3 regions of the Thalassolituus sp. UBA6592 genome follow, and region 2 is predicted to be linked to each of the others. Evidence: predicted binding sites of a transcription regulator. Region 2 holds the regulator's gene; each other region holds the start of a gene.

Evidence for each region. Region 2 encodes sigma-54, which starts transcription at its own class of promoters, with help from an activator protein. Its sites were predicted from a motif close to TGGCACNNNNNTTGCTNT; they were not measured.
Region 1: the regulator sigma-54 is predicted to act here: its motif matches at 6,601-6,618, upstream of B2Z72_RS14955 (motility associated factor glycosyltransferase family protein).
Region 3: the regulator sigma-54 is predicted to act here: its motif matches at 1,330-1,347, upstream of flgB (flagellar basal body rod protein FlgB).

What each region holds. Positions count from the first base shown of each region.
Region 1 is NZ_DJIO01000148.1:10,369-21,299, forward strand. It holds gene B2Z72_RS14930 (aminotransferase class III-fold pyridoxal phosphate-dependent enzyme) at 1-380, shown strand, start outside; gene B2Z72_RS14935 (class I SAM-dependent methyltransferase) at 434-1,252, shown strand; gene B2Z72_RS14940 (HAD hydrolase-like protein) at 1,249-2,649, shown strand; gene pseI (pseudaminic acid synthase) at 2,639-3,688, shown strand; gene B2Z72_RS14950 (class I SAM-dependent methyltransferase) at 3,808-4,473, opposite strand; gene B2Z72_RS14955 (motility associated factor glycosyltransferase family protein) at 4,463-6,562, opposite strand; gene B2Z72_RS14960 (flagellin) at 6,770-9,010, shown strand; gene B2Z72_RS14965 (flagellar protein FlaG) at 9,077-9,454, shown strand; gene fliD (flagellar filament capping protein FliD) at 9,546-10,931, shown strand, end outside.
Region 2 is NZ_DJIO01000146.1:19,251-30,181, forward strand. It holds gene B2Z72_RS14525 (calcium/sodium antiporter) at 1-268, shown strand, start outside; gene B2Z72_RS14530 (KpsF/GutQ family sugar-phosphate isomerase) at 268-1,242, shown strand; gene lptC (LPS export ABC transporter periplasmic protein LptC) at 1,242-1,799, shown strand; gene lptA (lipopolysaccharide transport periplasmic protein LptA) at 1,789-2,394, shown strand; gene lptB (LPS export ABC transporter ATP-binding protein) at 2,391-3,116, shown strand; gene B2Z72_RS14550 (RNA polymerase factor sigma-54) at 3,268-4,752, shown strand; gene hpf (ribosome hibernation-promoting factor, HPF/YfiA family) at 4,821-5,123, shown strand; gene ptsN (PTS IIA-like nitrogen regulatory protein PtsN) at 5,130-5,588, shown strand; gene rapZ (RNase adapter RapZ) at 5,611-6,474, shown strand; gene B2Z72_RS14570 (HPr family phosphocarrier protein) at 6,474-6,743, shown strand; gene mgtE (magnesium transporter) at 6,851-8,206, shown strand; gene yjgA (ribosome biogenesis factor YjgA) at 8,224-8,736, shown strand; gene B2Z72_RS14585 (carbon-nitrogen hydrolase family protein) at 8,770-9,576, opposite strand; gene B2Z72_RS14590 (YhdP family protein) at 9,573-10,931, opposite strand, start outside.
Region 3 is NZ_DJIO01000100.1:543-9,782, forward strand. It holds partial or broken gene B2Z72_RS09450 (response regulator) at 1-180, shown strand, start outside; gene B2Z72_RS09455 (CheR family methyltransferase) at 203-1,024, shown strand; gene flgB (flagellar basal body rod protein FlgB) at 1,382-1,780, shown strand; gene flgC (flagellar basal body rod protein FlgC) at 1,783-2,229, shown strand; gene B2Z72_RS09470 (flagellar hook assembly protein FlgD) at 2,242-3,030, shown strand; gene B2Z72_RS09475 (flagellar hook-basal body complex protein) at 3,059-6,691, shown strand; gene B2Z72_RS09480 (flagellar basal body rod protein FlgF) at 6,899-7,645, shown strand; gene flgG (flagellar basal-body rod protein FlgG) at 7,658-8,443, shown strand; gene B2Z72_RS09490 (flagellar basal body L-ring protein FlgH) at 8,455-9,141, shown strand; gene B2Z72_RS09495 (flagellar basal body P-ring protein FlgI) at 9,162-9,240, shown strand, end outside.

The DNA.
Region 1 (10,931 bases), on a different contig from region 2:
TGGAAGTTATGGAGCGGGAAAAATCCTGGGAAACGATTACCAATACCGGACTGAATATCCGCGAGCGCTGGCAGGCACTGGCTGATAAGTACGAGCTGAAAATCAATCACTGGGGATTACCGGCTTTAACGGGTTTTACCTTTGACAGTGAAAAGGCACTTTACTATAAAACTCTGACAACACAGATGATGCTGGAAAAAGGTATTCTTGCCTCAAATTCTGTCTATGTCTGCACCGAGCATACAGAGCAGGTTGTGGATCGCTACTTTACTGAACTGGATGATGTTTTTGCCGTCGTCAGAGAATGTGAAGATGGTCGTGTTGTAGAAGACCTGCTCAAGGGACCGATCTGTCATGCGGGCTTTAAGCGTCTGAACTGATGAGTTGACGGAAGGGCCAATAAAAGTGGGTCAGTTTATTTCGGGAGAAGGTGATGGAATTAGATGATATCAGAGCTCACTGGCAAGGATGGGCTGAACAGTTTAAAGGGGATATCAGAGCGACTACAAAAACCCCGACCATTAAATTACTGGAAATTGATGCGCTGAAGCGCGCAATAGAAAAGATCGCCGGCACTGATGGCGCACAAAGTATTCTCGAAGTTGGTTGCGGCAATGGTCATAATTGCATAGCGTTGAGTAAGTTTTTTCCACAGACTCATTTTACCGGCGTCGATTACATAGGCGACATGGTGAAATGTGCTTTGGATAACCGCGATGCACAGCAGGCCACCGAACAGGCAGATTTCTATGAAGGCAATGTGTTGGATCTGGACAGCCACGCAGAACTGACCGGGGAATACGATATTGCTTTTACCGATCGCTGTCTGATCAATCTGAATTCTGTTGAATTGCAGCTGCAAGGTCTTGCACAGATAGCCCATCAGGTAAAGATTGGTGGACATGTTATTTTGATTGAGAATATTAACGATAGCTATTCTCAGCAGAATGCATTGCGTGAACATGCAGGACTGGCAGCCAGAACGCCGGATAAGTTCAATCTGTTTTTTAATGAGAATGAATTAACAGAAGGGGCGAAGCCGCATCTGCAACTGGTTCGCAGTGAAAACTTTGCCAGTCTGCACGATATTATGCTCTACGTTATCACACCTATGGTCAGTGGTAAGGTGGACTATGAATCACCTTATGTGAAAGCAGTCACTGACATGCTGCTCTCTTTGCCTGACGGATTACATGACAGCTTTGGTGGTTTTGGGCAAAACCGCTTATATGTGTTCCGGAGAACTCAGTGATAACCAATCCGGTCTGCTTTGTATTTGATATGGACGGCGTGATCGTTGATACGCTGGCCACCTTGTACAGGAACTATCTCGATATCCTGACATTGTTTGGTAAATCCGGCAGTGCGCAGGAATTTGATCGTCTCAACGGCAGCAGCCTGGATGAAATTGTTACGCATATTGCCACACACCATGATCTTCTCGGTTCGGAGGCGGCAATACGCAGCCGTTTTGAAGATGGCTTCACTCGGCTTTATGAAGCACCATCATTAATTCCTGGTGTTAAACAGGCACTGCAGAATATCAGCAGCGCCGGGGTTCCCATCGTTATTGCCAGTTCCGCCGGACGTGAAACCATCGCGTCGGTCGTCCGCTACTTTGAACTGGAAAATTACATCAGCGGCTGGGTGTCCGGCGAAGATGTTGAACGTGGTAAGCCATGTCCGGATATTTACCTGAAAGCCCGAAGTCTGGTGCCTGGCGCTGCCATTTTTATCGCTGTTGAAGATTCAGATAACGGCATCCTGTCCGCCTGGCAGGCCGGTATGATCCCGGTTCATTTTGTTGCTGAATCCGCTAATGCACATAAGAATGCTTCTTTCGTTATTAACGATATGAGTACACTTACGCATATTCTGGCGTTGCCAACATTTCCGCTGCGCGCTATGGAATCTACCCGTTTGACAGAATGCAGAGCCATTCCGGTTCCCACTGCATTAAAGAGTAAAATTGACCAGTTCTGGCAATCAGCTGTCACAGAAAATTCGTCATTATTTGATGCACAGGTGATGTGTTATCAGGGACATGAAATGACAGTGGATGGGCTTTGCTCTCTGCGTTATGGCCGGCGGCAATATCGCGAGGTTTTCTATGTGCTCAGGAGCCCTGATGCACGGCAATGTGCCAATCTCCCCGTTATTATTCCCCTTGCTGTGAGTGGCGTAATCTGCAATCCGAAGGGAGAATATCTGCTTGCCACCCGGGCAGAAACCGTGACGCAGTATGCGGGGAAAAAAGAATTTGTACCCTCAGGCTCTATGGATGTTCCTGAAGCAGATGAAAACAGTGACGGCAGAGATCTGGTTACGGATCAGATTTCGCGCGAATTGGCAGAAGAAAGTGGTATTAAAGCGATTGAGTCCTGTCGTCAGATCGGGCTGATATATGACCTGCATGCCTCCGTCATGGACATCGCCTGTTCCGTATCTCTGCAGGAAGAGCTGCCGGTCGACGGCGGTTATCACAGCAAGGAATACCATCAGTATGCCTGGCTGGAAAGCGATGCGGTCCGTCGATTGTGTCACACAGACGACATCATCAGTACTTCTGCAGAACTGTTCAGACTTGTTCAACAGGAATATCCTGAATTGCCAGAGCCATCATTCGCTGGAGAACGCTATGCTGATTAACGGACGAAGAATAGCGGCAGACGAACCGCCCTATATTATTGCCGAACTGTCCGCCAATCATAACGGCAATATCGATACTGCTTTCAGACTGATTGAGCAGGCAGCTGCGAATGGCGCTGATGCTGTAAAAATTCAGACCTATACTGCGGATACCATTACCCTGAATTCTGATCGTGAAGATTTCTGCATCCATGGTGGACTGTGGGATGGGCGTACGCTTTATGATCTGTATCAGGAGGCCCATACCCCATGGGAGTGGCATCCGGCTCTGTTTGCCAAGGCGCGGGAATGCAACATTACCTTATTCAGTTCACCCTTTGACAGTTCTGCTGTGGACCTGCTTGAAGACCTGAATGCACCGGCCTACAAAATTGCGTCGTTTGAAGCCGTGGATATTCCGTTAATCCGGTATGTAGCATCGACCGGAAAGCCGATGATCATCTCAACCGGTATGGCAGATGAGGAAGAAATTGCCGAGGCTGTGGATGCCGCCCTTTCTGCAGGCTGTAAAGATCTGGCATTGTTACACTGCGTCAGTGGCTATCCTGCGCCTGCAGAAGATTATAATCTGCGGACCATAAGCGATATGGCCAGTCGTTTTGGTCAGCTTACTGGTTTGTCAGATCACACTCTGAATAATGCGACGGCGGTTGCCAGCGTGGCTCTCGGCGCCTGTATCATAGAAAAACACTTTACTCTGGACCGTCAGGGTGGCGGGCCGGATGACAGTTTTTCACTGGAACCTGCCGACCTTAATCAATTATGTCGCGATGTGAAAGCCGCCTGGGCTGCTTTGGGTACGGTAAATTATGGAACCAAATCCAGCGAGTCTGCCAACGTTAAGTTCCGTCGCTCGCTGTATTTTGTCCGTGATATGAAAGCAGGCGATATTATTGATGCATCCTGTGTGCGCAGCGTCCGGCCTGGCTTTGGTCTGGCGCCAAAGTATCTCGATAAAATTATCGGGCAGGCGGTTCTTGTTGATGTTATGGCTGCCAGCCCGGTGACCAGTGACAGCGTTGTTCTTACGACCGATTAAACGGCAGATAAAAGCATAATTTCATCATTGCTGAAGGCATATGCCGGGCCGATAGCCGTTTGTCTGGAACAGCGTTAAACCCTCTGACGTTAGCTCAGAGGGCCCGCTATTCGCCTTGATTATAACTCGGGATACGGATCTTCTTCTTTGTGTAAAAGAGTGAGTGCGACACGCTCATTAGCATCGGCAGAAAAGTATTCTGAGGAATGGCTGAAACTTTTTTTGGCGATGGTGTGGTAGTGACCCGCAGCCGTAAAGAAATCTCCATACTGGGATTTGTATGAATATATACCTTCTTTATGGTGGTACTTTCTTTTGTGGCGTACCGGTGGGTCGAAATCCATAATGGCCAGTCGACCGCTGGGTTTCAGGACGCGATCGGCTTCGGCGACTACTTTGTAGATGTCTTTACGGTCGACCAGATAGAGACAAAAGCCGATAAATATCAGATCGAATGTTTCATCGCCAAAGTCCAGCTGGCTGGCGATACCAACGGTCAGCGACAATGATGGATCGGCTTTCATACCATCAGCAACCGCTGCTGCTGACGGGTCGACACCATACCCTTGCGCACCTGTACGCTCACAGATCGTACTCAGCTTCGATGCATTTCCGCAGCCGACTTCCAGAACCCTCGCAGGGGACGAATCCTCAGTGTAATGACTGAGAATAATTTCAACATCAGGAAATATTTCATCCCGGGTCAGTACGGCGGCATTGCGCTGATACCACTGGTCGCCTTCGGATTCGAGGAATATATCTGCCTGATTTACTTTATTGTTCATGTTCCATCTCCCTGATGATTACCTTATCTTTCCATAATTCATAATCCGGTTCTGGCTGCGAAATGGTCAGCTTCAGCCTGGGGTCATCATCACTGTTACAGTCTTTGATGTAATTTTTCAGATGCTCAGGCAAGGTTTTGATCAGAAAGCCGAAGTATTGCTTAAAGTTTTCCGTGTACAGGCTCAGTTTTTTTTCTGATTCAATCTGTTTGCTCAGCGCGTAGAAGTTATACAACCAGAACCAGATCGTGCCACGGATAAAGGTATTCATCACCGCTGTTTTACTGTCCCGGTTGTTGATGGCGACCTGATTGATTTTAAACAGGCTGCTTTCAATGCTGTCCAGGTCCGGCTGCATATTTTCCACAATGGCGGTAATTTCTGTGCACATCTGACTGATGGTGCGGATGATTTCTTTCTTCAGTTTATCCTGCGCTTTCCGTCCGATTTTACGGCTGTCGTTTTTCAGGCTGTCAAACAGCATAAACTCAGGCGCTTCCTGACGTTGTGACAGCAGCTCAGCCATTCCATCTTCTGTCATTTCAGTCGTACCAATGATGGTTACGCCCTGCGACAGGTTGATAACGTCTTTACGCCCGGACAGCATGATTTTGCGCTCTGCGTGCGTTTTCGCCGTGAAATAGAATGGGGTGGTGTATATGTCACCACGAACGTTGGTTTCAACTTTATAGGTTTCGGCTGTCATTTTGCGTTTGAACTCGGCAAACATGTCGGCCTGTTCTTCTTCGCTGTAAAACGCTGATGCCGAGTGGGTCTGGCCTGGGTCAGCAAAGCCAAAGTCCAGGCCAACCAGAAATACATCCGGCAGATTCAGGTCCAGGGCGATGGCCAGTGCGGCGTTACCGGCACTGGGCGTTGCATCGGCAATGGTGTCATCGCTGGCCAGCAGTTTGCCGTAGCTGGATTCGCTCTTCAGATAAATCAGACCATCATTGAAGTGGTTGAAAACCAAAGGACTGATCTGTGCGGCACCAATGATGTTAATCTTCTTCGATTTGTCCTGGGGAATAATAGAAACAGCCTGATAGGTAATATAGTCAGACTCCAGAATCACCATAGCATCAGGATAAATATCATTTTTCGCCAGCGAGTGGCCGGCACTTTCGGCACAGAGGATGGTGATTTTGTCTCTGTGCTGTTTGATCAGATCAATGTATTTGTCCAGCGACGGGCCGTTACCACAGACGAGTGTGATTTTAGGTGTGTCATGCAGATCCGGCCTTGGCATCACGCGGATACCTTTCGACAGGTTGTGCAGTACATGGTTGAGCTGGTTCACTTCGTCGTCGTAGTAGCCCCAGACGTTCAGATAAGGCTCAATTTCACGGTTCAGCCGGCGAGCGACTTTGGTGTAGAAGGGGTCTGCGCGATGAACATAGAAAACTGTCTGGATAGGCATGAATGGCACGTTAAGGCAGATGTGATTCCATACCCCGCCAAAGGCGTTATGCACGCGTTTTTCTTCATCCAGTTCCGCTGTATCGCCAACTGACAGCACAAATGAGCGGTCATCCGCCTGCAGGTAAGGCGTGATCAGGGCTTCCCAGTCAGTGACATACAGGCTGGCCATGAAATAGTCGGGGTTGTGTTCCACGACAACCACATGCCGCACATCACGGATGTTCAGAAATTCTGTGATGTGCTGGCCAATACCTGAGCCGAGAAACACCACTTGCGGCAGGCTGTGACGGAATCCGTACGGGCGGGCATTACCCTTGTGAGCACCAACCGACTCCAGATATTCAGCCAGCAGACCATGGGAATAGCGGAAGTGGTGTAGCTCGTTGGCATAGGTATGGCGCAACGGGTGGTTCATCTTGCCAGGAGCAAAAGCGTCAGAAAACTGTTGCGCTTCATTGCTGTTAAAGGCCTGTGTCTGTGCCGGATAGATCAGCTCGCCGTTTTGCAGCAGGTTCACTTCCAGCGATTCAGAATCGAGATTGAGCTGCAGTTCAGTCAGTCTGCGGTTAGTACAGAAGCTGTGAATAGAAGGGAAGTAGCGTTCAAAGAACTTCATATTCTTCTGTTTACGGTCCTGCAGGCTCTGGGCGAGCTGGTTAGCATCCATTATCTGTTCCCGATTGTTTTCTGTCGTTTCAAAGGGAAAAAGCAATGCCTGTGCCAGTGGATGACAGCACATTTCGATTCATACGAAAAAATTTCTAAAGGTTTTACGCAAGGGGCCGTTAAAGACCATGACAGAGTTATTTGACGGTGCCAGAACCACTAAACGCAGGGTGATGGCTGTCTGACATGTAGGTACAGGAGAAAAACCATGCCTCAAATTATTAACACCAACATCGCATCTCTGAATGCTCAGCGAAATCTGGATAAATCCCAGAGCGCTAACCAGACTGCCCTGCAGCGTCTCTCCTCCGGCCTGCGTATCAACAGCGCCAAAGACGATGCTGCGGGTCTGGCAATTTCAACCCGTTTTACTTCTCAGATTAAAGGTCTGAACGTTGCTGTACGTAACGCCGGTGACGGTATTGCGCTGGCGCAGACTGCTGAAGGTGCACTGGGTTCTATGAACGACAACCTGCAGCGTATCCGTGAACTGGCGGTACAGTCTGCTAACGCCACCAACTCCGACGTTGACCGTGAAGCACTGCAGGCTGAGGTTGATCAGCTGGTTGCTGAGATCTCACGTACAGCTGACGAGACTGACTTCAACGGCCGTAAACTGCTGGATGGTTCTTTCTCTGCGACCTTCCAGATTGGTGCGAACGCTGGTCAGACTGTGGATGTATCCATTGCTGAACTGACTGCTGACAAGCTGGGTGCTTCGGATGCAGCGGGTGTATCCGCCCGTGGTACAGACTTCGGTATTTCTAACGGTGACCTGGTGATCAACGGTCAGGCGATCGGTCCTTCTGTGTCCGGTGATGACTCTAAATCGACTATCGCTTCTTCTGCCTCCGGCATCGCGATTGCGGCAGCGATTAACCGTTCTTCTGACGAGACCGGTGTAACAGCTTTTGCTGACGCCACTGCAGTGAATGGTTCTTCCATGTCTGCAACCGGTGCGAGCACTGCAGCTACCATCGAAATCAACAACGTATCGATTACACTGCAGGCGACTGCTAACAGTAATGACGTTGAAATGGCGGCCACCCGTCAGTCTGTTATTGCAGCGATTAACGCTGTGTCTGATCAGACCGGTGTTGTTGCTTCCGATGGTGGTAATGAAAACGGCGTTATTCTGACTGCGGAAGATGGCCGTAACATCGTACTGGAAGGTACTGGTGGTAACCTGACAACTGCATTTGGTCTGGCAACAGCCACTACCACTGCAGGTGCTTCTTCTTCCAGCCTCAGCGGTACTACCGCGGGTGTTTACGAAGGTGGTTACACACTGATCGCCGACGGTGATACCAAGTCCATCGACATTGATGGTGGTTATGGTACCGGTACCGGTGACCTGGAGAACTCAGGTCTGACCCGTGGCAGCTATGATCCTTCTGTTGCGGTTTACACCAACGAAGCTCAGACCTCCAGTGCTGCAGGTACAGGTACTACTGCTGCCACCCTGGCAATTGCTGAAGGTGACCTGGTGATCAACGGTACTACCATTTCGGCTTCCAGCTCTGTGGATGATACCGCGTCCGATACCACGTCGAACTCTTCTGATGGTTCTGCATCCGGTATTGCGATCGCAGCGGCGATCAACCGCAGCACCGAACAGACTGGTGTGACTGCAACCGTGAATGAAACCGTGCTGGTAGGTACTACCGGTGCCGCTCCGACCACGGCAGCCACTCAGGGTACTACCCTGGCAATCGCGATCAACAACGTTGATATCGGTACTGTTGTGTCTCAGGGCGATATCGATAAGGACCGTCAGTCCACTATCGATGCGATCAACGCCAAATCCGGTCAGACCGGTGTTACCGCCGAAGACAACGGTGAGGGTATCACCCTGCGTGCAGCCGATGGCCGTAACATTTCTGTTGCGATCGGTGGTACTGCCGCCGCTATCGAAACCGGTGGTGCATTCGGTCTGGATGCTGACGTAGAGGGTATTGGTCAGGCTTCTGTGGCGACTACTCTGTCTGCTTTCGCAACCTCTGCGGAAACTGTTTACAGTAGTGTTCGTCTGGAATCTGCTTCTACCATCACAATCGAAGCTGGTTCTTCCGGTAAGAGTGGTCTGGATGATTCCGGCTTCACTCTGGGCGAATTCGGCGGTGGTGAAGATGGTCAGTTCCTGGTGGATATTGATATCTCTACTTTCGAAGGTGCGACAGCAGCTCTGACTGCAGTGGATAACGCCATTGCTCAGGTTGCATCGCAACGGGCTGACCTCGGTGCGATTCAGAACCGTATGGAATCTACAGTGAGTAACCTGCAGATTACTTCTGAAAACCTGAATTCTGCGAACTCACGTATTCAGGATGCTGACTTCGCCGCAGAAACTGCTGAGCTGTCACGTACTCAGGTACTGCAGCAGGCTGGTATCTCGGTACTGGCTCAGGCCAACGCGTCTGGTCAGCAGGTTCTGTCCCTCCTGGGATAACAGCGGGCTGATGGGGGAAGCTAGCCTTCCCCCGGCTGCTTAACTGAGGAACCAGAGAGGTGATTTATGAGTGAGCTGAAACTGAACGTTATCGATAAACCAGCTGTATCACCTTCAGTTGCGAAAGAAGTATCCGGCTCTGCCAACGATATTTCCGTCGCTGATGCTAAGAGCGGTAAGCAATTGCCGTCCCAGGCGGATAAGCTTAACCCTCTGACCCAGGATGAGGTCAAAGAAGCTGTATCCCGCATCAATGAATATGTGCAGCAAACAAAACGCACACTGGATTTTCAACTGGATGAAGACAGTGGCAAAACGGTAATCAGGGTATACGATAAATCATCGTCAGAACTGATCCGCCAGATACCGAGTGAACTGGCTCTGGAACTGGCGCAAAAATTGAATGATGAGGAACCAACTTTATTGTTCAGTGCACAGGTTTGATGACTATTTAACCAGACCCTTAAATTAACCCTGTACTGGCCGATAAGCTGGTACAGGGTTTTTTCGTTTCTGGTCTCACAGGAGTACCACTATGCCATCCGTTGAATCATTAGGACTTGGGTCCGGTGTACTGACGTCTGATCTGGTCGAGCAGCTGATTACAGCTGAACGCGAAGTATCAGATATTCGTCTGGACAGCCGCCAGGAACTGACCGAGGCGAAAATCACCGCCTATGGGGAAATTCAGTCGCTGATGGCGGATATTCAGTCGAGCGCCAATAAATTGTCGAGTCCGAGTCTGGTGGGCGCGACCCAGGCAACCTCCTCCGACGAAAGCATCCTCACAGCCACCACCACCAGTGTGGCAGAACCCGGTTCTTATTCTGTCGAAGTGGTCAACACGGCCAAAGCTCACGCGTTGGCCAGTCAGACGTATTCCAGTTTTGATGAGGTTGTGGGAACCGGAAAACTGGTATTTTCCTTTGGCGCTGTCAGCTATGACGGCAGCGGCGATATCAGCGGCCAGGATATTAACGGTGATCGGATCACCAAAAGCATTACGATCGATGACTCCAACCGTTCGCTCAGCGGCATCCGCGATGCTATCAACAATGCCGATATGGGGGTAACTGCGACCATTGTTAACGATGGTTCGGGGTATCGTCTGCTGATGACCTCTTCTGAAACCGGCGTTGAAAATGCCATGAGAATTGAAGCTCAGGATGAGTCAGGCAATCTGCTGACGTCCGGACTGGCAACGCTTGCGTTTAACGAAAATCAGCTGGCTTCGTCTGCCATGACACAAACTGCAGGCGCGCAGGATGCGTCCCTTATGGTCAATGGGCTGACCATTACCCGCAGCAGCAATGTCGTGGAAGAGGTTATTCCCGGTGTTGCGCTGAATCTGAACGGGGCCGATGTCGGCAAGACAGTCAATATTACGGTAAGTGCTGATACGGAAGAGCTGACAGAAACCCTGCAGGGGTTTGTTGATACTTACAATCAGCTGAAAACCTTCGTCGACGATCTGTCTTCCTACAACACCGAAACTCAGCAGGCGGGTCTGTTACTTGGGGATTCGACCATTCGCTCGATGATGACCCAGCTACGCGCGCTGATCAGTGAGCCTGTGGTCGGCCTGGGAGGTAAGTATCGTTCGTTGACAGAATTAGGTGTTAATACCGATCGCAACAATGATTATCAGCTGACCTTTGACACGTCGATTTTTAACCGTGCACTGACAGAAGACCGTACTTCTATTATCGGACTGTTGGCCAAATCCGGCGTGACCACTGACAGTCAGATTACTTATGTAAACGATTCCATTAATACCAGACCGGGTACGTATGACGTTGAGATTACTCAGCTGGCGACGCAGGCCCGTTATGATGGGCAGTCACTGGCATTACTCGATTTTTCATCGCCGGTGGTCATTGATGAAAGCAGTAACAATTTTAATATCAATGTTAATGGTACT
Region 2 (10,931 bases):
CCACCACGATATTGCTATCGGTAACGTGATCGGCTCGAATATGTTTAATTTACTCACTGTTATGCCGATTCCCGGCCTGCTCGCCGTTACTCAGGTTGACCCGCAGGCGCTGTATCGTGATTACTCGGTTATGATGGTGCTGACCGTTGCGCTGGTGATTATGTTCCTGGTGAACTACCGCAGCGGCACTCTTGGCCGTTTTTCCGGTCTGTTACTGACAGCCAGTTTTATTGGTTACATGTCGTCTTTATATTTTATGGCAAGCTAATGACTACCAATTTTGATTTTGATTTTCTGCAATCCGCCCGTCGCACCATAACCCTGGAGCAGGAAGCGATCGGGCACCTGATCGACCGTCTGTCCACAGATTTCGCCATCGCCTGCAAACTCATCCTCGAATGTAAAGGCCGTGTGGTGGTTACCGGCATGGGGAAATCCGGCCACATCGGCACCAAAATGGCCGCCACTCTGGCCAGCACCGGCACGCCGGCATTTTTTGTTCATCCGGGCGAAGCCAGTCACGGTGATATGGGCATGATCCAGCCGGAAGACGTGGTCATCGCGCTGTCGAATTCCGGTGAAAGCAGCGAAGTAACCAGCCTGCTACCACTGTTCAAACGCCTCGGCACGCGCCTGATCAGCATGACCGGTAAACCGGAATCAACACTGGCCACCGCAGCTGACGCGCATCTGGATACTGGTGTTGAACAGGAAGCCTGCCCGCTGAATCTGGCACCAACCTCCTCTACCACCTGTGCTCTGGTGGTTGGCGATGCCCTGGCTGTGGCTCTGCTCGAAGCCCGCGGCTTCACCGCCGAAGACTTTGCCTTCTCTCATCCAGGTGGTTCACTGGGCCGTCGTCTGCTGCTGAAAGTCGAAGACATCATGCACGCCGGCGCCGAACTGCCAGTCGTCGAACCAGCAACGACGCTCTCTGAAGCCCTGCTGGTCGTGACGTCCAAAGGTCTGGGCATGACAACCGTGCAGCTGGATGGCCAGATGCAGGGGATTTTCACCGACGGTGACTTACGTCGCGCCATCGACAACGGTGTAAATATTCACACCGCCACCATGGCAGACGTTATGACCTATGGCGGTAAAAGCACCACGCCAAAAACCCTGGCAGCCGAGGCCCTGAAGCTCATGGAAGACAACAAAATTAACGCTCTGGTGGTTAAGGAAGGCGACAAAGCCGTTGGCGTTATCAATATGCACGACCTGCTGCGAGCGGGCGTGATCTGATGCGTAAGCGCTGGTTGCTGCTGATCATCACGGCATTTTTCGGCCTGGCTCTGCTGGCAGTAGATCGCTACACCAGTGAACTGACACCAGCCGGAGCTGATCAGGCTGATAACGAGCCGGATTACTACGGTGAGAAGCTGATCAGCCGCCAGTACAGCGACGAAGGTATTCAGTCGCAGAAATTCACTGCAGACAGCTCCAGCCACTATCCGGGTATCGGCAACACCTATTTCAGTCAGCCGGAATTTACCGTGCTCGACGAAGAGGGTTCGCAATGGCTGATCTCTGCGGTTGAAGGCACCATGACAGATGCGGATAAAACCCTGCAGCTGATCAATGACGTAAAAATCCGCCCGCTCGACACTGCAGCCAATCATAATCTGCTGATCCGCACTGAGCGCCTGACATACCACCACAGCACCGGCATCGCCGAAACCGATCAGCTCGTCACCATTACCAGTGACCGCGCCAACATGACGGCCGTTGGTATGCGCATGGACGTTCCGGCTCAACATATCCGCTTTAATGCAGAGGTTAACTCACGTTATGAACCTTAAGTCTCTGACCGCTCTTCCCTTCTCTCTGCTGCTGGCGATTCTGACATCAGCGGCTCAGGCCTTGCCGGAAGACGAACAACAGGAACTGGTTATCCGCTCCCAGCAGGCGGAAATGGATCGCCGTACCGGTGTCGTGATTTATCAGGGTAATGTCATTCTTACTCAGGGTACGCTTAAGATCGAAGCCGACCGGCTGGAAATCCTGCATGAAGGCAACGTATTAAAAAGCGCCGTCGCCGATGGTAAACCGGCACGTTACCAGCAGCAGATTAATGTCGGTAAGCCAGTCACTTACGCCAATGGTAAGCGCATTGAATATCTGAGCGATCAGCGTGAAGTAATCATCACCGGAGACGCCAATCTGAAACAGGGTGGCGATCAGTTCAGCGGTCAGCGCCTGACTTACGATATGAATGCCGAGACGGTCAAAGCCAACGGTGGCACCAGCACAGTTAAAGAAGGCGAAGAAAAGCCGGAAGACTCCCGGGTACGGATGGTGATCCAGCCTAAGAAAGACGATAACGCCGCGGAATCATCCGGCAATAACGCGGAGCCGTCCGGCAACAGCACTGAGCAATCCGGAAGCAGCCAATGAAAACACTGAAGGCAGAACATCTGGCCAAAAGCTACAACGGCCGTGAAGTAGTCAAAGACGTGTCCATGGAAGTCAGCAGCGGCCAGATCGTCGGCCTGCTGGGTCCGAACGGTGCGGGTAAAACCACCTGCTTTTATATGATCGTCAACCTGGTACAGGCCGATAAAGGCACGATAACCATCGACGGCGAAGACATCAGTCACCTGCCAATGCATGGCCGGGCACGCAAAGGTATCGGCTATCTGCCGCAGGAAGCTTCCATCTTCCGCAAGCTCAGTGTGTCAGACAACATACTGGCCATTCTGGAAACCCGCAAAGACCTCAACCGCAAACAGCGTCTGGAGCGTCTGGAAGGCCTGCTCGACGAGTTCAACATCCAGCATATCCGCGACAGTCTGGGCATGGCCCTGTCCGGCGGCGAACGCCGGCGGGTGGAAATTGCCCGCGCTCTGGCCGCCGAACCGTCCTTTATTTTGCTCGATGAGCCTTTCGCCGGGGTTGACCCAATTTCCGTAGCTGACATCATGGACATTATCCGTCAGCTGAAAGCGCGCGGAATTGGTGTACTGATTACCGACCACAATGTGCGGGAAACCCTCGCCATCTGTGAAAAAGCTTACATCGTCGGTGGCGGTCACATTATTGCAGAAGGAAATGCCGACGAAGTACTCGCCAGCGAACAGGTACGTAAAGTGTATCTGGGGGAGGACTTCCGCCTCTGATCAGAGCAGCGAATGGATTCAGATACGCAGGAGGATACTCCTGTGCAGTGGGACTGGCCCAACCTGAAGTGACCAACAAATCAGGTTGTGGGTTCCCGGCCTTGGCGTATAATGCACAGATTGTGCCGACTATGGGTAAGTACTGAACTCTATGAAAGCGTCTCTTCAGTTAAAGATGGGTCAGCAACTGACCATGACCCCTCAGTTACAGCAGGCAATCCGTCTGCTGCAGCTCTCTACCCTTGACCTCCAGCAGGAGATTCAGGAGGCACTGGACGCCAATCCTATGCTGGAAATGGAAGAGCACGAGGGTGACGATACAGCGGATCACTCCTCTATGGAGGTGTCCGAGAGCAAAACAGAAGTTACTTCCAAAGACGATTCCGATACTCCGGAACTGGACGAACAATGGTCCCAGGAACAACTGCCGGACGATCTGCCGGTAGACAGCCAGTGGGACGATACCTATCAGGCAACAGCCGGTGTTTCTTCCGGCAACAGCAACGCCATCGACGACGACTTCGATTACGATTCCCGCCACGCCTCCACTGAAAATCTGCAGGATCACCTCGAGTGGCAGCTTAACCTGACACCAATGTCCGACGCTGACCGCGAAATCGCCACCATGCTGATTGATGGCGTGGACGACGATGGTTACCTGCACACCACCATTGAAGATGTGGTGGAAAGCATGGACCCGGAACTGGAAATCGAAGAAGAAGAAGTTCTGGCCGTCCTGCATCGCCTGCAGCAGTTTGATCCGGCCGGTGTTTTTGCCCGCGATCTGCGTGAATGCCTGTTGCTGCAACTGGCGCAGCTGGCACCGGAAACCGAATGGCTGAAAGAAGCCCGGCTGGTAATCAGTGACTACATCGAATTACTCGGCAGCCGCGATTACCAGACCCTGATGCGCAAGACCCGTCTGCGCGAAGATGATCTGAAATCTGTACTGTGCCTGATTAAAGAACTGAACCCGAAACCCGGTGCCGGCGTCAGTGGTGAACAGGCAGAATACGTTGTGCCGGATGTGATCGTGCGTAATGTGCGCGATGAATGGCGGGTCGAACTGAACCCCGACATCGCACCCAAACTGCGGGTGAATGCGGATTACGCTGCACTGGTGCGTCGTTCAGACAACAGCACAGATAATGCTTTCCTGCGTGATCACCTGCAGGAAGCGCGCTGGTTTATCAAAAGTCTGCAAAGCCGCAATGAAACCCTGCTGAAAGTGGCCACCAAAATTGTTGAGTATCAGATCGACTTCTTCGAAGAAGGTGAAGAAGCGATGAAACCTCTGGTGCTGCACGATATTGCCGAAGCGGTTGGCATGCACGAATCGACGATTTCCCGTGTGACCACACAGAAATACATGCACACCCCGCGTGGTATTTTTGAACTCAAGTACTTTTTCTCCAGTCATGTCAGCACAGATGGCGGCGGCGAATGCTCGTCCACTGCTATCCGCGCCATGATCAAAAAGCTGATTTCAGAAGAAAATGCCCGTAAACCACTCAGTGATAACAAAATCGCAACTATGCTTGGAGAACGCGGTATTCAGGTTGCACGACGCACCGTAGCCAAGTACCGTGAAGCTATGTTGATTCCACCTTCAAATGAACGTAAACAGCTGATTTAGAACACTGAATTTAATCCTGAAGCTGATTAAATAGTAAAAAACAGAACCAGCACACAAGGAGCCTGGAAATGAAGATCAATATCAGCGGTCACCATGTAGAAATTACCGAAGCCCTGCAGAGTCATGTCGACGACAAGATGTCGAAGCTGACCCGCCACTTCGACAACATCACCAATGGTCAGGTTACTCTCACTGTGGTGAAAGGGCGCATGACAGCAGAAGCAACCGTCCACGCCAGTGGCACAGATCTGAACGCCAGTGCAGAAGGCGACGATATGTACGCCGCCATTGATCAGATGGTAGAAAAGCTGGATCGTCAGCTTCTTAAACACAAAGAAAAACTGGTAGCACGTCAGAAAGGTCAGGGCTGATTTTTTATGGAACTGAGTATCGGCGACATTCTTACGCCAGAACGCGCATTAATTAATGTAGAAGTCTCCAGCAAGAAAAAACTGCTGGAGTTTCTGTCTGGCTTTGTTGCCGAGCAGCTCAGTGACTGCTCAGCCGACGATATTTTCGACAGCCTGCTCAGCCGCGAGCGGTTGGGCAGCACCGGCATTGGGGAAGGCATTGCCATTCCCCATTGCCGTCTGCGCCAGTGCACTCAGGCCATCGGCATTCTGTTGCGCCTGGCCGAACCTGTGGACTACGACGCCATCGATCAGAAACCGGTCGATCTGGTTTTTGCTCTGTTAGTGCCGGAAGAAGCCACCGAAGAACATTTAAAAGTACTGGCCATGCTGGCCAGAAACTTCAGCGAAGCGGGTTACCGGGAAGCCCTGCGCAATGCCCCGGACGCTAAATACCTCTATCAACGGGCGCTCGCCAGCGCTTAACCCAGGGATATGGAGATAACCGATGCGCCTGGTAGTCATCAGTGGACGTTCAGGATCAGGTAAATCCAGCGCACTGCACGTGCTCGAGGATCAGGGCTTTTATTGTATAGATAACCTGCCCATCTCCATGCTTCCGACTCTGGTCACCCAGACCGAAAGTGAAGAAAAGCTGTCCCGGGTGGCCGTCAGTATCGACGCCCGCAACCTGCTTCACGCCTTCGATAACATCGACGAAATCCTGCACCAGCTGCCCAATGATGAATACCGCCTGGATGTCATCTATCTGGATGCCAGCGAAGAAGTTCTGCTGCAGCGCTTCAGCTCCACCCGGCGTAAGCACCCACTGACCAGCCCACACCTGTCGCTGGCGGAAGCCATTGATCAGGAAAAAGAACTGCTCGACCCCATCGCCAATCTGGCGGATCTGACCCTCGATACTACCAATATGTCGGTACACGAGCTGCGCAGTCAGATCAAAATGCGGGTCGCAGACAAATCCAGCAACGATATCGCCATTCTGTTTGAATCCTTCGGCTTCAAACACGGTATTCCCATCGATGCCGATTATGTTTTTGATGTGCGCAACCTGCCGAATCCCTATTGGGACCCGGGCCTGCGTGCACACACAGGGCTGGAACAGCCAGTGATTGAATTTCTTGGCAACGAGCCACAGGTGGCGCTGATGAAAGACGATATTGCCGGTTTCATCCGTCGCTGGCTGCCGGCCTTTATCGAGGCAAACCGCAGTTATATGACCATCGCCATCGGCTGCACCGGTGGCCAACACAGATCCGTTTATGTCGCCGAGCGATTGAAAGAGGAATTCGCTGATCTGTACAGCAATGTGCAGATCCGCCACCGCGAGCTGAGCAACCAGGAGTCCTGATGATTAAAACCCAGCTGACCATTATCAATAAACTGGGCCTGCATGCCCGGGCTGCCGCCAAACTGGTGTCGACTGCCTCGGCCTTTTCCAGTCAGGTAAAAGTCGGCTATCCGGAGCGTATGGTTGACGGTAAAAGCATCATGGCGGTGATGATGCTGGCCGCCAGTAAAGGTACCGTTCTGGAACTGCACGCCGAAGGTAACGATGCGGAGGCTGCGGCGGAAGCCATCACCGATCTCATCAACCGCCGCTTCGACGAGGAAGAATAGGTTTTAAAACAATTAATTACACGCATTCTTGCGAGTAGTTTCATGGTATCTGTTGTCTGACCCGGATACACTCTCAGTTCATATAACCCGCCCCGGAACAAGGTACGATGGCAGAGCAAAGCGAACGCGCCCGGACAAAACTGCACAGTCTTAACGCAGCTCTTGAGAGCGGCGCGATGACGCAGGTCCGCCGTATCCTGAACTCGGGTCTGGCGCCGGTTGATATTGCCCACCTGATTGAATCCTCACCGCCTAAGGCGCGTAAGATTCTGTGGGAGATGGTCGACAAGGAACTGGAAGGTGAAGTACTGCAGAATCTGAGTGAAGAGCTGCAGGGTCACTTCCTGAGCGATATGAGCGCCGAAGAAGTCGCCGATATCGCCTCCGAGCTCGACACCGATGACGTCGCCGATATGCTGCAGGCGCTGCCGGAACGTGTGACCCAGGAAGTTCTGGAGTCCATGGACCAGCAGGACCGGGATCGCCTCGAGTCAGTACTGGGTTATGCCGAGGACAGTGCCGGTGGTCTGATGAACACCGACACCATCACCATCCGTCCGGACATCACTCTGGATGTGGTGCTGCGCTATCTGCGCCGCCACAAATCCCTGCCCGCCATGACGGATAACCTGCTGGTCGTCAGCCGTAACAACGAATTTATCGGTACCCTGGCCATCAGCAAACTGCTGGTCAGTGACCCGCATCAGACCGTGCGGGAAGTGATGAGTACAGACGCCAAAATCATTCCTGCCACCATGCATGACAGCGACGTTGCCAAACTGTTCGAGCGCCACGATCTGGTATCCGCTCCGGTTGTCGACGACGATGGCGTGCTGGTTGGCCGGATCACCATCGATGACGTGGTTGACGTTATCCGCGAAACTGCGGACCACTCACTGATGAGTATGGCCGGTCTGGACGACGAAGAAGACACCTTCGCTCCGGCCCTGAAAACCAGTCGCCGCCGTGCGGTATGGCTGGGTATTAACCTGCTGACCGCGCTGGCAGCCTCCGCCGTGATCGGCATGTTCGACGAAACCATCGAAAAAGTTGTCGCACTGGCTGTACTGATGCCGATTGTTGCCAGTATGGGCGGTATTGCCGGCAGTCAGGTACTGACCCTGGTGATCCGTGGCCAGGCACTGGGACACCTCAGCGGCAGTAACTTCCGCTGGCTGTTTAACCGGGAAATCATTGTCGCCGCCATCAATGGTGTGCTGTGGGCGGTGGTTATCGCCATCATCACCTTTGTCTGGTTCAGGGACCCGCAGATCGCCCTGATCATTGCCGCCGCCATTGTCATCAACCTGCTGGTTGCCGCTGTGGCCGGCGCTGGCCTGCCTCTGCTGCTGAAAGCACGGGGAATTGATCCTGCCCTTGCTGGCAGCGTGGTTCTGACTACCGTCACAGATGTGGTAGGATTCCTCTCCTTCCTCGGGTTAGCGACCCTGTTCTATCTGTGAACCGAATACCAAATACTATGAAAGATGATCAATACGAAGACGACGACATCGAATATGTCAGTAAGTCTGAACTGAAACGTGATGCTGAACGCCTGAAAGTCATGGGCAAAGAGCTGAGCGAAATGACACCGGCCAAATGGGCTGAGCTGCCGATTTCAGAGAATCTGCGCAGCGCCCTGAAAGAAAGCCAGCGTCTGAAGCAGAATGAAGCCAAACGCCGTCACCTGCAGTACATTGGCAAGCTGATGCGCGAAGAAGATGTCGATGCCATTCAACATGCGCTGGATCTGATGGACCCGTCGAGCGAAGTCTTTGGTCGCCTGATCCGTCAGCAGGAAATGTGGCGTACCCGCCTGATTAACGACAACAACGGCCTCAATGACTTTATTGAGGAATATCCGCATGTTGATCGCCAGCAACTGCGCAACCTGGTACGTAACGCCAGTAAAGAAATGAGCAGTGAACCGCCAAAACCTGGCAGTAACTACAAGAAGCTGTTTCAGCTGATCCGCGAAGTCATGGCTGACTGAGCGCCACGGCGCCCGCAGCCCCACTTCTGCACATCACTCCGCTGTATTTAACGCCACGTGATTCAGCGGCATAGCCCGGCGGATTTCCTGCAATCGCTGCAGATCAATATCCGCCAGGCTGACACCGGGTTCTTCGCCCGCCATGGTCAGCACTTTTCCCCAGGGATCGATGACGCAGGAATGTCCCCAGGTCTGGCGCTTGTCATCGTGCCAGCCACACTGGTCTGCAGCAACGATATAGCACTGATTCTCCACCGCCCGGGCAGTCAGCAGCGTCTGCCAGTGCACCTGACCGGTTTTATGGGTGAACGCCGCAGGCACCAGCAGGACTTCTGCACCGGCCGCGGTTAATGCCTGATACTGTTCCGGGAAACGCACGTCAAAGCAGATACTCAACCCCAGCTTGCCCACCGGACTGTCGATAACCACCAGCTCATTGCCCGGCGCAAAGCGTCTGGATTCTTTATAGCTGCCCTGAGTGTCGCCCACATCCACATCAAACAAATGAATTTTATCGTAGCGCGCAACCTGATGACCGCGATGGTCGAACACCAGACACGCAGAACGCACCCGCGGATCTCCGTCAGGGGAATTCTGCGGCACCGCACCGGCCACCAGCCAGATACCAAATTCACGCGCCCACTGCGATAACTGTTTCACCCAGCCATCATCGTCGGCCAGAGCCTGAAACTGGCTGCCGTCGAGGGTCAGAAACATCTCGGGTAACAGCACCAGCTGCGCTCCGCATTCTGCAGCTTCACGCACCATCAACCGGGCTTCACCCATGTTGTAAAGCACATCGGCCTGACTGTTCATCTGTACTACGGCTACCTGACTCATTCGTCATCGTCCTCCATCAGATTAAAGACATCCAGAACACTCATTACCCGGCGCCAGATACCGCGCTTCTCTTTTTTGCCGTCAATGGTATTGTTGAAGGCTTTATCAATTTTCAGATCCGGCTGCTGCCAGGTACCGGTAAGGTTATAGCGGGCGCTGGTGAAGCGCGCCAGTTCATCACCGATCAGCTTTTCCGTGACATAGATGGAGGCCGCCACCGGCGGTGCCAGACCCGCCAGCAACGCCACAATCGGCAATGTGCTGGAGACCGGGAAGGTAACTACCATCTTCATATCCAGGGTTTCATCCACCAGATTGGTACTGCCTGAGGTCAGAAAAGTACCGCCGGTACCGTCCATACTCAGAGGCTCGGTCAGCGTCAGCAGACCATTTTCAATTTTGGCTTTGCCGCGGAAAACGTCAAACGCCACGCCCTCCTGATAGATATCAGAGAAATCGAGCATCAGACGGCGGGAAATGGCATTGAAGTTAAGGGCACCGAAGGCTTTCAGCGCACCGGTGCCTTCTGCCGCCATGCTGCCATTGCGGATGCGCAGGCTGGCCAGGCCATTCAGTGTCGGCGTATTGAACGCCATGGGTGAACCGTCCCAGCTCATCTGCAGCGAGGCATTCATATCATTGCCTTCGATCACCGCCTCCTGACGGAAGGCGCGCTGTATTGCACCCAGATCCTTACTGGTCAGGTTGAGCACATCCAGCCGGGTTTTATGGCCATCCGCTGTGTGATCCCAATACACGTCACCTTTTACTTTCAGCCCCTTGGTATCACTGTCGATGACATGAAAGACGGTGCCTTTGTCCTGAGGTCTGGCTTCCAGCTGCCAGCGCCCGAAGTTACGGGTGCCAATGTAGAGCTCCGTCAGAACCATGTTAAATGCCGGAATATCCGCCGGCATCATATCCTGCAGCGGATCTTCCGGACTGAAATCTGCCTGGGATGACGTTCCGCCTTCAGCTGCGCGCTGTTCATCATCCAGCTCCGCCAGCGACTGTGGTTCCTCAGCTTGCGGTGGGAAATGGATGTAATCGAGGTTCAGATCAATCGGACTGTTGTCCGGATAAAGAGTGGCCTTACCTTTGATCAGCTCGCTGTTGAAATCGAAGGTCCACTCGTTCCAGCGCTGATTGGCAATAACCGTCGCCGGGCCGGAGGGCGTTCCCCACAGATTAACGTCATCAAGTGCAATATTGATCATTCGCACCGGCCCGGACTGAGCAGCAGCATGCTTAGCCGTACCTGTGGAGGCCGTTGCGCCATTCAGCGTCTGACGACGTTGCGCAGCCTGCTGTTTTTCTTCCGCGTCCAGCAGCGCCATCATGTGCTGCCAGGTTTC
Region 3 (9,240 bases), on a different contig from region 2:
ACGCTGACCACACGCGTTCGTGCGGATAATCGTATGTCCGGTTTTTTTGTGGTTCTGCACTCTTCTCTCAGTGGCGTGTTTAACAAAGCCATGGTGGAGAAAGTTGGCGCCAATGATTTTATCGCCAAATTCGATCCGGACATCCTCGCCGAGCGGGTTGCCAGCCGTATTAACGCGTGATTCTGCCGATCTGGAATAATGCATGAGCAAAGAGATGTCAGCTGATGAATACAAACGGTTCCAGCAGATTCTGGAGAAATCCAGTGGGATTCTGCTGGGGGCCGGTAAAGAATACCTGGTCACCAGTCGTCTGCGTCGTCTGATGGAGCGCGAAGCCATCGCTTCTGTTGGCGATCTGGTGAGCAATATGGAGCGTAACCGCAGTCTTATGGAAAACGTGGTGGATGCCATGACGACCAATGAGACGCTGTGGTTCCGTGATGATCATCCTTACCGGATTTTTCGTGAGATGCTGTTGCCGGAGATGGCAAAGAACCGCCGCCCGGTGAAGGTCTGGTCCTCTGCCTGTTCAACAGGGCAGGAACCTTATTCTCTCAGTATCGAGTTTGAAGAATTTAAAAAGAAAAACCCGGGCACGCTGATGAGTGGTGAGCGGATTCTGGCAACCGATATTTCACCGAGTTCTCTGGCACAGGCCAAAGAGGGTGTGTATCAGCAGCTGGCAATTCGTCGCGGCATGAATGATCAGCATCTGAAAAATTATTTTGAAACCGTGTCCGATGACCGCTGGCGCATCGGTAACAGCATTCGCCAGCGCGTGGATTTCCGTCTGCAGAACCTGCAGCAGAATTTTTCAGCACTGGGTAAATTCGACATTATCTTCTGTCGTAACGTGCTGATCTATTTCTCCTCAGATCTGAAGCTGGATATTCTCCGCCGTATGCATGCCAGCCTGAATCCAGGCGGCTACCTGATGCTTGGGGCATCAGAAGCCATGAACAATCTCGGCGACTACTACGAAATGGTGCAGTGTCGCCCCGGTATTGTTTACCGCGCACGTTGATCAGCAGCCGGCCTTTGCGCCGGCTTTTCTTTTCCTTTTTTCTTTTTCTTCGTCATTCCCTCGTAGCCTTTCAGTCTCCCTCGGACAGTAGCCTGCCTTTAACAGCCTGATGTTAACGGCCAGAAGGTTTTCTTTGTTGGCTGCTGTGGCATTTGGGGGCGCTCTTTCACTGACATTGCCGCCGTGTCTGCCGTGCCGTCTTCCTTGCCTTTGCCCTTGCCGCCGGCAGGAAATGGCTTGCCGCTTTGCCTCTCAGTGCTCTTTGAAAAATCTCTAAGTCATTGAAATATAATGAAAAATAAATTTGGCACAGGCATTGCTCAAGAGTGCTTATAGTCACAGATTGAGAATTGGATTATGGCCGCTATCAACTTCAGCAACGCTCTTGGTGTTCACGATTCAGCTTTGCAGCTGCGTGCCGCACGGGCAGAAATCCTGGCCAACAACCTGGCAAACTCCGACACCCCGGGATTTAAAGCCCGCGATATTAACTTCCAGGCAATTCTGGCCGGTGAAACCGCAGCGACTTCCGGCATCGGCATGAACCGTACCCAGAAGGGGCATCTGGAAGGCCGTCGTCAGGTAGATGAAGACCTGCTGTACCGTAATCCAAGCCAGCCATCCATTGATGGCAACACGGTAGATTCTCAGATTGAACAGGCGTTGTTTACCCGTAACACGCTCAACTACAACGCCAGCTTTGAATTTCTCAGCAGTAAATTCAAAGGCATGAAAGGTGCCATCCGCGGAGAATAATTATGTCGCTGAATAATGTTTTTGATATTGCCGGCTCCGGGATGAATGCGCAGTCCATTCGCATCAACACCACCGCCAGTAACATTGCCAACGCCGAAAGCGCTTCCAGTTCCATTGATGAGACCTACCGCGCACGCAAGCCATGGTTCTCTGTGATGGAGAAAACCTTTATGGAAGTGAATGCTAAAAATCAGTTTGAAACCGTGGAGAACGGTATCGGTGCTGGTGTTCAGGTGGACGGTATTGTGGAAAAAGACGCGCCGCTGAAAGCGCGCTTCCAGCCGGATCATCCGATGGCGAATGAAGACGGCTACGTTTACTACCCCAACGTGAATATCGTGGAAGAGATGACCGACATGATGTCGTCATCACGCAGCTACCAGATGAACGTTGAAGTGCTGAAGACCGCAAAACAGATGATGCAGCGTACGCTGACTCTGGGACAGTAAGGGAGGCCGGCCATGTCAATTAATGAAGTCAGTAACAACGGTGCAATTCTGGATCAGTACCGTACGCCGGAAAAAACCACTGAGCCAAAAGACAACGAACTGGGCCGTGATGCGTTTCTTGAGCTGATGGTTGCACAGCTGAATAACCAGAATCCGCTGGAACCAACTGACAACCAGGCATTCGTTGCTCAGCTGGCGCAGTTCTCCTCAGTTGAGGGAATTGACAAGCTCAACACCACAGCAGAAACCATGATGTCGAATTTCTCTTCGACCTCGGCGTTGCAGGCCTCCAGTCTGGTGGGTCAGTCGGTCATTGTTGCAGGTAACGATACTGGCCTGTTGCTGGGCAATGGGGTGGTCAGTGGTTACACCGAGCTGCAGCAGAGTGCGGCGGATATCAAATTAACCATCGAAGATGAGAACGGCCAGGTGCTGGAGCAGTTCTCTTTGGGTAACCATATTTCCGGACCTATGTCGGTTCGCTGGGATGGTCTCAACCTGATGGTCGACGGCAAGATTCAGGACATTGATATGGATAGCCTGAACCGCCAGGAATATTACGTCAACGAGGACGGCGAACAGGTACTGGACGATTACGGTAATCCGATTCCGGTTCCTTACCCACCGGGTGAGTACGTATTCCGCGTCAGTGGCATGGTGGGTGGTCAGTCAGAAGAACTGGGTATGCAAATGAGCTCAACGGTGGACAGCGTGACCATGAACAATGGCAGCGTCACCCTCAACCTGGCCGGTGGCCAGACAGCATCTCTCAGTGAAATTAAACAGATTTTGGATGAGTAGTCCCGGTCGGGCAACGGAGTAACAGAACATGGCTTTTAATATTGGGTTAAGTGGTATCCGTGCGGCCTCAACTGATCTTGAGGTGACCGGTAACAACATCGCCAACGCCAGTACAGTTGGCTTTAAAGAATCACGTACAGAGTTTTCTGACGTTTACACCACCACCCTGCTGGGTACCGGTTCTAAACCGGTTGGCAGTGGTGTGATGGTGGATGATGTCAGCCAGAAATTCAGTCAGGGTAATATCAGTGGTACTGAACGTGCGCTGGATATGGCAATTGACGGTAACGGCTATTTTATTCTGGATGACAACGGTTCGGTGTCTTACACCCGGGCCGGGATGTTCTCGCTGGATAAAGACGGCTATGTCGTGGCCAATAATGGTTCCCGATTACAGGGCTACGCGGCTAATGGCAATGGTGTGGTAAATGGCGTGCTGGACGACTTACAGATTCAGGTCTCCAACCAGCCACCACGCTTGACCAATATGGTCAGCTCTATCCTGAACCTGGACGCCAGTCAGCTGGTGCTGCAGGAACAGGGGCTGCAGCTGGTGTCTAATGGTTTGGTCGTGGGTGCCGCTGATTCAGGTATCCTGAATTCCACCACCACCGTACTGTCGGCCGTTGGCCAACCGACGACGGCTGGGATTCCGGCACAACTCGGTTTTGCTGGTGGTGCTGGCTTCACGGTGGCGGATGTTGGTACGGCAGGTACCGCAGGCACTGAAACCATCGATGTGGATCTTGGCGACGGCAACGGTCTGCAGACCATCACCATGCCAGTGATTCCGGCGGGTTCAACCCCGGCGCAGGTGATTACCGCCATTCAACAGGCGTTTGATTCTACTCTGGGCTCACAACAGCTGACTGCGTCCATTGGTGGTGCCGGTCAGTTGGTAGTGGAGCGCGCCGGTTATGCCGCCACCGATGGTTCCAGTTTTACTGTCGCTAACACAGCCACATGGGATGCCTTGTTTGGCGCCGCCGGGGCGGTGACTGCAGGTACTCAGGGTTCCCGCCTGTTTATTGGTTCTACTGCGTTAACCGCGGACTTCACCAGTGTTCCGGGAACCTCGACCACAACCCGTACCACGGCAACGCCACCGCTGAATATTGTCTCCAGTGATCCGGGTACATACGCCCAGCTGACGGCAACCAATCTGTATGGTGCTCTGGATATCAGCACAGGTACCGGTAACGTGCTGGCTTTCACTATTGCCACCGAAACCGGCGCCACTTATCCGATTAATCTGTCCGAAGCAGCCTGGCAGGGGGCGCCTCCGGGGTCTGGCTATGGCACGCTGAGCATTGCCGATCTGGTCGCGCAGATTAATACCCAGATTACTGCCACCGCCGGTGCCGGTAACGAAGAAGTTCTGGCCGTGAATAATGCCGGTCTGGTGGAATTCCAGGTACAGCCACCGGCAACTCAGGGTGACTATTTACAGATTGCCGATAACTCCGTGTCGTCCATCAACTACTCATTGGATAACCTCGGCTTCCTGCTGGGTAACCGCTTTGACGGTGGTACTGAGCCGGTACAGGCCAACAATGAATTCCAGCTGGAAGTGACCAGTACCACAGGCCAGGGTGGTGGTCCGTTCACCATTACCATACCACCGGCTAACTATGCGTCGCTGGATGATCTGGCCGTTGCTATTCAACAGCAGATTGATATCTACATCGGTGCCAGTGGTATTGCTGGCAAAGTCACCGTGGATGCGGTGGGCGGACAGCTGGTATTTACCAACAATAATGTGGGTGCTGGCGAAGGCATTTCCATTACACCGACCATTGCTGAACCTCAGGCAGTTGCTGCGCTGGGCTTTGACAGCATGTTCGTGGTCACCGGCCAGGATAACATTGACCGCTCCAACAGCTTCCGTATCAACCTGACCGTGCCGGCACCAGACAGCGATAATCGCAGCGGTTCTGTACTGATCTCGCTGGATGAGGAATTCCGTTCTGTACAGCAGCTGGCAGCGTCCATTAACCGCCAACTTAACAGCCAGGATGCGGATGGTTACATTGGTGTGCGTGCAATGGCTGTGGAAGTTGAGCCAAGAACAACACCACCACAATACCAGCTGGAATTGCGTGCCACCGAGGAAGGTGAAGCGTCCATTATCAGTATTTCCAACGTTACGGCATCGGGTCCTGATATTACCGAAGCAGAACTTTATGCATTGCTGCAGGCGGATCCAACCGACGGTACTCTGCTGACCACAGGTATCCGTGGCGTGAACAACCAGTACCCGGAACAGAGCGTGGTGCTGACCAACCCGGAAGGTGAAGAAACCGAAATTATTATTCCGGAAAATGCAGAAGCCAACGAAGTTGTTGCGCTGTTTAACCAGCAGCCGGGCGTTACAGCATCGGCGCTGACCACTATGACAATTCCGCTATCGAGCTATAACAGCCCTGGCAATAATATGCGCCTGCAGCTGAACGGTCAGGATCTTGAGTCCACATCTCTGGCGGATCTGGCCGACGAGATTAACTCGCTGCGCAGCACCACGCTGCCAGGTTTTGAGGCGTCCATTAATTCCGCTGGCGATCTGGTGGTTACCAACGAAATCGGCCGTGATATCAAGCTGGCAATCAGCAGCCCGGTGGTAACGGATTCACTGGTAGTACAGGGCGCTGACGGCACAGGACCTGTGGTTCTGGGCGGTTCTTCCAGTGCGGCAGAAGCGGCTGCTGTCGGTGGTGTCGTAACCTTTATTCTTAATGAAGATTACACCCTGAGCCAGCCAAGCCCGGCGATTTCTGGTCTGTTTGGTGCGCTGACAGAAGATGAATTTACCCCGTACACACTGAATGCCTTCGATCCGGACGATCAGGATACCTACAACCACGCAACCTCGATGACGATTTACGACAGTCTGGGTAACTCCCACATCATGACTCAGTATTTTGTTAAAGAGCCACGCGATCCGAACCGTCCGAATGAGGAAAATATCTGGGCCATGTACGTTCAGATCGACGGCAACGACGTTGGCGATCCGGATCCGACGCTGCCATTCCCACAGAACCTGGAGCCAACGGCTGCGCGCTATGAGCTGTTCTTTAATCAGGATGGTTCATTTGATCCGATTGCTACCGGTGATATTTACGTCACTAACTGGGACCCACTGGATGCCCGTGGTAATCCGACCGGCGCTCTGTCTTCTGTGAACGTACTGGAAGGTGGTCTGCCGCTGTCTGAGCCGCCAAATAATTCCAACTTCCAGATTAATCTGGATGGCTCAACCCAGCATGCCGGCGAGTTCGATGTGAACGATCAGAACCAGAACGGTTATGCCACCGGTCGTCTGACCGGGCTGGAAATTGACCAGGACGGTATTATCTTTGCCCGCTTTACCAACGGTCAGGCAGAGGTTCTTGGGCAGGTGGCATTGGCCAACTTCCGTAATGACGAAGGCCTGACGCCATTAGGTGATACAGCCTGGGCAGAGTCTTTCGAGTCCGGTACGCCAACTATCGGGTCACCCCGTACGGCATCGTTTGGTCAGATTCAGTCGGCAGCACTGGAGGATTCCAACGTCGATCTGTCCGAGCAGCTGGTGGGGCTGATTATTGCTCAGCGTAACTTCCAGGCCAGTGCCAAAACCATTGAAACAACCGACCAGGTAACCCAGACCATTCTGAATATCTGACGTCTGATCTTTACCTTACCGTCAGCGGCAAGTCTCTTCCCTTTCAGCGGGAAGCGGCTGCCGCTTTTTCCTCATTTATTCTCTCTTTTTTTCCGGATTTCTCTTTAACTTGTTGAAAAACAAGATAATTCATTACTTGGCACAGGCCATGCAATCCTACAGTCAACGAGGCGGAATTCCGCCGTTGATGATTATGGGGTTCCAACGATGGACAGAGCGTTATACATCTCAATGTCCGGGGCAAAGCAGAATACGCTGGGCCAGGCTGCACTATCCAATAACCTGGCCAATGCCAGCACACCGGGCTTCCGTTCCGACTACACCCAAAGCCGTTCCATGGGCGTTTACGGCGACTATTATCCGACCCGCGCCTATGCCATGACCGAACGTCCGGCCAGTGATCTGCGCGAAGGACCATTAATGGAAACCGGACGCGATATGGACGTGGCGATTGCCGGTGAAGGCTGGTTTGCTGTGGTTGGTCCGGATGGACAGGAAGCTTATACCCGTGCTGGCGAACTCAGTGTGGCGCCGGATGGACGCCTGATGAATGCCTCCGGTCTGCAGCTGATCGGTGACGGTGGTCCGGTGGTATTACCCGAATTCGAAAAAATTGATATCAGCCGTGCCGGTATTGTTTCCATTCAGCCGACCGGCGATGTACCTGCTGGCATTGCTGAACCGGTACAGCTGAAACTGGTTAACCCGGATCCACAGGATCTGGAAAAAGGCGAAGATGGCCTGTTCCGTTTCCGTGATCCGAATCAAGGACCTGCCGTCGCTGAACCTCAGGTATCGTTAATTAACGGTTTTGTTGAAGGCAGTAACGTCAATGCGGTCAGCGAATTAACCGGACTGATCGCACTTAACCGTCAGTATGAAATGCAGGTCAAGCTGATGAAACGGGTGGATGAAAATGCCGCCACCACCACACAACTGCTGTCTGCACAGTAAGGAGTATTTATTATGATGCCAGCACTCTGGGTCAGTAAAACCGGACTGGAAGCACAGGACCTTGCTTTAACGACAGTGTCGAATAACCTGGCCAACGTCTCTACCACCGGCTTTAAAAAAGACCGGGCTGTGTTTGAAGATCTGTTGTATCAGGTTCAGCGCCAGCCAGGTGCTAATTCATCGGCTGATACCCGTTTACCGTCTGGTCTGCAGTTGGGTACTGGTGTGCGCACTGCAGGCACCCAAAAAATATTCACCACGGGATCACTGGAATTAACAGATCAGCCGCTGGATATGGCCATTAACGGACGCGGTTTTTTTCAGATTACTATGCCGGACGGCACCATTAATTACACCCGTGACGGCACCTTCCATATTAATAACGAAGGCGTGGTAGTTAACGTGAACGGCTATCCTCTCGAGCCACAGATAACCATTCCGGAACAGACTAACAATTTGACGATTTCTAAAGATGGTATTGTTCAGGCCACCATGTTTGGTGATCCGACACCGCAGGAACTGGGGCAGATTGAAACGGCCGACTTTATTAACCCTGCAGGTCTGATGGCCACCGGCGGAAACCTGTTCCAGGAAACAGCGGCCAGTGGTGCGCCGGTGGTTGGTGTTCCCAGTGAAGATGGCTTTGGTACCTTAGAGCAAGGCGCACTGGAAAACTCCAACGTGGAAGTGGTGGAAGAGCTGGTGAAAATGATCACCGTGCAACGCGCTTATGAAATGAACTCCAAGGTCGTGTCAGCCGCAGATGGCATGCTGCAATTCCTGACGCAGAACGTATAGGAGGCGGGCTTATGTTACGCACATCGTTTTGTTTATTGGTTATGGTGCTCGGGCTTTCTGCCTGTACCTCAGTGCCACTGGAAAAAGATGTATATCCTGACGATCCTGCCTATTCGCCGGTGTCAGCACAAAGTCTTCAGCCGCCACCCACTGTCGATGGTTCGCTGTTTCAGGCAAGCTACAGTATGGGCCTGTTCACTGACCAGCAGGCGCGCCGTTCCGGTGACATTATTACGGTGATTTTTGACGAGCAGTATCAGTCGTCAAAGTCGGCGGAAACAACAGCAGACAAGTCTTCCGCTTCCACCAGTGAAGTGAACAGCATGATGGGCATGGTACCTGGCTGGAAGAATATTGGCTTTGGTGTAGACACCAATGCGGACCGCCAGTTTTCGGGCAAGGGTGAGGCTGACCGTTCCAATAGTCTGAGTGGTCAGATCAGTGTATCGGTGGCAGAAATTCTGCCTAACGGCATCTTACGTATCCGTGGCGAAAAATGGCTGACGCTGAGTGAAGGGGATGAATACATCCGCATTACCGGATTGATTCGTCCACAGGACATTACGCCGGATAATACGGTGTCATCCAGCAAGGTTGCAGATGCCCGGATTTCATTTGGTGGTCGTGGAAATCTGAATAACTCCACCAAGCAGGGTTGGTTTGACCGCATTATTAATTCACCCTGGTGGCCGATGTAATCCCCGGGCAGGAGCAGATCATGAAGAAATCAATGACGGCTGGTTATGTTGTACTTAGCGCTTTGCTGAGTCTGCTCACGCTGTTTTCTGCAACGGTCA